Regions from separate parts of the Mesorhizobium sp. M1423 genome, predicted to be linked through region 2. Evidence: predicted binding sites of a transcription regulator. Region 2 holds the regulator's gene; the other holds the start of a gene.
The links. Region 2 encodes LexA, which represses DNA repair genes until DNA is damaged. Its sites were predicted from a motif close to TGTTCNNNNTGTGTTCNG; they were not measured.
Positions count from the first base shown of each region.

Region 1: NKG95_RS01930 (helicase-related protein) is a predicted target of LexA. The motif match lies at 1,637-1,654, and genes of this name have one in related genera.

Region 1 covers NZ_JAMYKU010000001.1:379,276-382,392, reverse strand. The annotation lists gene NKG95_RS01945 (acetyl-CoA C-acetyltransferase) at 1-260, shown strand, start outside; gene phbB (acetoacetyl-CoA reductase) at 365-1,090, shown strand; gene NKG95_RS01935 (hypothetical protein) at 1,123-1,422, shown strand; gene NKG95_RS01930 (helicase-related protein) at 1,821-3,117, shown strand, end outside.
Region 2 covers NZ_JAMYKU010000006.1:153,033-156,149, reverse strand. The annotation lists gene NKG95_RS10290 (ComEC/Rec2 family competence protein) at 1-883, shown strand, start outside; gene lexA (transcriptional repressor LexA) at 877-1,608, opposite strand; gene kynU (kynureninase) at 2,080-3,117, shown strand, end outside.

The sequences.
Region 1 (3,117 bases), on a different contig from region 2:
TCGGCGACCTCGATCTGGTCGAAGCCAACGAGGCCTTCGCCGCGCAGGCCTGCGCCGTCAACAAGGACATGGGCTGGGACCCGTCCATCGTCAACGTCAACGGCGGCGCCATCGCCATCGGCCATCCGGTCGGCGCCTCGGGCGCCCGCATCTTCAACACGCTGGTCTACGAAATGCGTCGCAGAAGTGCCAAGAAAGGTCTTGCCACGCTGTGCATCGGCGGCGGCATGGGCGTTGCCATGTGCGTGGAAGCATTGTGATGAGATAAGCGATACGAATAGGATACTGGCGCAAAGCGAGTAGGGAATAGAGGGCAAACCCTACCGCTTCAACGCTCAGTCATCTGCATTGCCCGGGAGGACACATGACAAAGGTTGCAATCGTCACAGGCGGGTCGCGCGGCATCGGCGCGGCGATATCGGTCGCCTTGAAAAGCGCCGGCTATTCGGTTGCCGCAAACTACGCCGGCAATGAGGAAGCGGCAGCAAAGTTCAAGGCAGCGACCGGCATCCCGGTCTACAAATGGTCGGTTGCCGACTACGAGGCCTGCGCTGCCGGCATCAAACAGGTAGAGGCCGATCTCGGTCCCGTATCGGTGCTGGTCAACAATGCAGGCATCACGCGCGACGCGATGTTCCACAAGATGACGCGCGAGCAATGGAAAGAGGTCCTCGACACCAACCTTTCCGGCGTCTTCAACATGACGCATCCGTTGTGGGGCGGCATGCGCGACCGCAAATTCGGCCGCGTCATCACCATCTCCTCGATCAATGGCCAGAAAGGGCAGGTCGGCCAGGTCAATTATTCGGCCTCGAAGGCCGGCGATATCGGCTTCACCAAGGCGTTGGCCCAGGAAGGCGCGCGCGCCGGCATCACCGTCAACGTCATCTGCCCCGGCTACATCGCCACCGAGATGGTCAAAGCGATGGACGAGAAGGTGCTCAACGAGCGTGTCCTTCCGCAGATCCCGGTCGGCCGTCTCGGCGAGCCGGAGGAGATCGCGCGCTGCGTCGTCTTCCTCGCTTCCGACGATGCCGGGTTCATCACCGGCTCGACCATATCAGCCAATGGCGGGCAGTACATCGCCTGACCGTTTATCTTTACGTTGAGATAGATACGCGCTTGGACGAACGGGCCTGCAAAACGGCCCGTTTCTATAGCGGTCTTCCCGTTGCAAGATCTCGATTCAGCACGCTGCCCCAATCCGGCACGCAAAGGTTAACGGGCGCTGCGCAGCCTGTGCAAAAACTTCCCGGCAGCCTGTGGATTCTCGGTGGAAAAGCTGTTCACAACACAACATGTTGCGGTGAACAAACCAAGAAACTTTGCCTATCGCTGATTCGTCGCCGATTCGTTCCGGCTTTGAGCGGAACGTTAACGGCGAGAGCCGAAAACACCCTCGAAATGATTAAAGCGCATTAGGAAACATCAATAATTTCATAATGTTGGGCGAAGCAGATTGGCCGGCCACGATCATTCACCGGCAAAGGTTAACGGTGGTGCTCGTTTGAATGCCGCCTGCATGAATCGGGCCAGTTTCTGTGATTCAGCATGTGGTGAGACTCGCCGGCAGAAATCCCAGATGTAGCCGTGAACAAAACCTGAATCAGCGCGAGTCAGTGATTCGTCGCTGATTCGTTCCAGACTCGTTCCAACTGTTAATCGGGAACAGATTTCTGGCTTCGAACCGACCAATCAGCCTGCCCTCGGCACATTCCGCTTTCGCTTCGCGCCCGAAATCCCTATGTGTCGCCTGTCATACGCGGCCAATATGGGCGCGCTCCCGACAATGCGAGGCAGAGAGCCTTATTTCCAGGCCGATGAACATCCATCCGAAACACACTGAACCGCTGATCCTGTCGGGTCGAGACGTGACGGCCGTGCTCGGCCCGACCAATACCGGCAAGACCCATCTCGCCATCGAACGCATGGTGGCGCATGAGAGCGGCGTCATCGGCCTACCGCTCAGGCTGCTTGCCCGCGAGGTCTATACGCGCGTCTGCGAGAAGGTCGGCGCCCATAAGGTTGCGCTCATCACCGGCGAGGAAAAGATCCAGCCGGCGGGCGCGAAATACTCGGTCTGCACGGTGGAAGCGATGCCGCGCGAGACCGACGCCGCCTTCGTTGCCATCGACGAGGTCCAGCTCGCTGGCGATCTCGAACGCGGCCACATCTTCACCGATCGCATCCTGCATCTGCGCGGCCGCCAGGAGACGCTGCTGCTGGGTGCGGCCACCATGCACGGCATTCTGCAGCGCCTGCTGCGGGGCGTGTCGGTGGTGACCCGGCCACGGCTGTCGCATCTTGCCTATGCCGGCTCGAAGAAGCTGACCCGCCTGCCGCGGCGCACCGCGATCGTCGCCTTCTCGGCCGACGAGGTCTATGCCATCGCCGAGCTGATCCGCCGCCAGCAGGGCGGTGCCGCCGTCGTGCTCGGCGCGCTCAGCCCGCGCACCCGCAACGCCCAGGTGGCGCTGTTCCAGTCGGGCGATGTCGACTACCTCGTCGCCACCGACGCCATCGGCATGGGCCTCAACCTCGACCTCGACCACGTCGCCTTCGCCCAGAATCGCAAATTCGACGGCTACCAGTACCGCAACCTGACCGCGGCCGAGCTCGGCCAGATTGCCGGCCGTGCCGGCCGGCATCTGCGCGACGGCACCTTCGGCGTCACCGGCCAGGTCGATCCGCTGGATGAGGAATTGGTCAAGAAGATCGAGGCGCATGATTTCGATCCGGTGAAAGTGCTGCAGTGGCGTACCGCGCATTTCGATTTCGCCAACCTCGATGCGCTGAAGCGCTCGATCGAGACCAACGCCCCGGTCGAAGGCCTGACGCGCGCACTGCCGGCCGTGGACGCGCAGGCGCTCGAGCATCTGTCGCGCGACGAGGACATCCGGGCACTCACCACCGACGCCAGGCGGGTGGCGCTGCTGTGGGAAGCCTGCGCGCTGCCCGACTACAGGAAGATCGCGCCGGCCCAGCACGCCGACTTGATCGCCTCCATCTACATGGACCTTGCCAGGCACGGCCATGTCGACGAGAACTACATGGCCGAGCAGGTGCGCCGGGCCGACACCACTGAAGGCGATATCGACACGCTATCGCACAGGATTG
Region 2 (3,117 bases):
GCCTATCGTCTCACTGGTCGTCATGCCCTTCGCCGTCCTCAGTGCGCTGGCGATGCCGTTCGGCGCGGATGGGCCTTTCCTCTACGTGATGGGCAAGGGGCTGACGGCGATGATCGCCCTGTCCGGGTGGATCTCCGAGCGCTCGCCGATCGATGCGGTCGGGCTGATTTCGCTGAGATCTGTCCTTTTGGTGACGATCGCCCTCGTCATTGCCAGCATGGCGACGACCTGGTTGCGGCTCGTGGCCCTTCCTTTTGCGCTCGCCGGCTTGCTGACGACAACGCAGACGCGCGTACCCGATGTATTGATCTCGGAGGACGCACGGCTGGTCGCGCTGCCAATCGGCAGCGGTGAACTCGCGGTCAACCGGGCACGCCCGAATGAGTTCACCATCGACAACTGGAAACGCGCGCTCACATCAGAGGCTATCGTCGCGCCAGAAACACCTGGAAAGAACGATCCGCAATTCGACATTGCCGATCCGGCCGACCTACCGCCGGGCATGCCGTTCATTTGCACGGACGGTCTCTGCCTTGCCAGGCATCCATCCGGCGCGATCATCGCGCAAGCCAAGGACCGCGATACTGCACGGCCAGCCTGCGCCTTTGCCAGCTTGATCGTCATCGACGACGCCACCGCCCATAATCCCTGCTACTACGACCGGCTGGTCCTCGTCGTCACCAAACGGCAACTGGCGCGCGCGGGAAGTGCGGCCGTCTATTTCGATCCACAAGCGGCAACATGCGCCGAAATCCGCTTCGCCGTCGAAAAATCATACCGGCCCTGGCACGTGCAGCGGAAATTTTCACGCACGGCGCGGGGCATGCCGCCATACCGCAGAGCCGACAAGCCAAAAGCCGGCGCCAAGGGCGCAACTCAGTAGCGGCGGATCAACCCGACGAGCTTGCCTTGTACCTTGACCCTGTCTGGCCCGAAGATGCGCGTCTCGTAGGCCGGATTGGCCGCTTCCAGGGCGATCGAGGCGCCTTTGCGGCGGAACCGCTTCAGCGTCGCTTCCTCCTCGTCGACCAGTGCCACCACGATCTCACCAGGGCTCGCCGTATCGGCATTGCGGATGATCACCGTGTCGCCGTCGAAAATGCCAGCCTCGATCATCGAATCGCCTTTGACCTCAAGCGCATAATGCTCGCCGCCCATGATCATGTCCGGCGGCACCGAGATCGAATGCGTCTGGTGCTGGATGGCATCGATCGGCACACCAGCGGCGATGCGGCCCATCACCGGGATAGACACGGCGGCAACGACATCGTCGTCATTGCCGGCTGCAGGGACGCGCGACGATGTCGGCTTGCCCTGCCGAGGACCTTGCCCAAGACTGCCCTGGATGACACTCGGCGAGAACTTGCGTGCCGCATTGAGGCCGGGGGCGATCGAATCGGGCAGGCGCAGCACCTCCAGCGCACGGGCCCGGTTGGGCAAACGGCGAATGAAGCCGCGCTCCTCCAGCGCCGTAATCAGCCGGTGGATTCCCGATTTGGAAGCCAGGTCGAGCGCTTCCTTCATCTCGTCGAAGGAGGGCGGGATACCGCTTTCCTTCAGCCTTTCGTGGATGAACATAAGCAGTTCGTGTTGTTTGCGCGTCAGCATAGCGACCCCCAACAGAATCAGAAAAACAAACCCAGAACAAACACTATCTGTTCCAGTTGTGTTCCGCAACTGTTTAAAGTTTAATGAATGTGTTAGGGCTCGGGAAACGATACCACTCACCAAACCGGAACGCTGCATTTTCACCGCCGCGGGCCTCATCGCCTTGATTCTGCTTTCGTTTTCGGCCTCTGGGTTCCCAGAAGGCGGCACTGGTATCGGCCGTCAGCCGGCAAAGGGGCACGGAATTGAAGCCGTATCGACTGTGCGGTTGGCCAATGCACCGTGAACGAAACGAACTCAAAACGCCAACCTTGGGTTGGCTTGGCTCCTGGTTTCCACCGCGTGGTCAGGCAACTTGTCGCCGGTGGGGCCTTGCTGCGCGATACCAGGTAATGGAGAACCGCTCGTGACCGATGGATGCCGTCGATGCGTGTCCGGCGTAGCGGTGAATCTTGGGGGAGCAGACAAATCATGACAGGAATTCCCGATCTCGTGGCCACAAAGGCGTTGGATGCTGCAGATCCGCTGCGCGCGATGCGCGACCGCTTTGTGCTGCCGCAAGGAGTGATCTATCTCGACGGCAATTCGCTAGGGGCCGCTTCGCGTGCCGCTTTCGATGAATTGAGCAAGGCAGCGACCGAAGAATGGGCGCATGATCTCATCCGCGCCTGGAACACGGCCGGCTGGTTCAACATGCCACTCGAACTCGGCGACCAGCTCGGGCGCCTGATCGGTGCCGCGGCCGGCCAGACGGTGGTCTGCGACACGACATCGGTCAACATCTACAAGCTGCTGCACGCCGCCATGGCCATGCGGCCGGAGCGGCAGGTCATCGTCGCCGAGGGCGACAGTTTTCCGACAGACCTCTATATGGCTGACGGTGTGGTTTCGATGCGAAAAGATACGCTGCTTCGCCTCTCGGGGGTCGACGCGCCGAGCATCGAAGAGCTGATCGACGAAGGCACCGCCGTGGTGCTGGTCAACCACGTCAACTACAAGTCGGGCGAACTGCGCGACATGCCGGCGCTGACGCGCAGGGCCCAGGAGGCCGGGGCGATGATCGTCTGGGATCTCTGCCACACCGCCGGTGCGATGCCAGTCGAGCTCGACAAGGCAAACGCCGATTTTGCCGTTGGTTGCACCTACAAATATCTGAATGGCGGACCGGGCGCGCCTGCCTTCATCTATGCGGCTGAGCGGCATCTTGCCGACATCCAGCAGCCGCTCACCGGCTGGTGGGGCCATGCACGGCCCTTCGCCTTCGAGCCAGGCTATGCGGCCGGCACCGGCATCCGCCGGTTTCTGTGCGGCACCCAGCCGGTCCTGTCGATGCGCACGCTGAAGGGCGCGCTCGACATCTGGAACGATGTCGACATGACGGCGGTGCGCAAGAAGAGCATCGCGCTGGCCGATCTGTTCATCGAGCTTGTCGAGGCAAAGTGCGGCACTTACGGGCTAACGCTCGAAAGCACGCGCGACGGGGAAAAACGCGGCAGCCAGATTTCATTC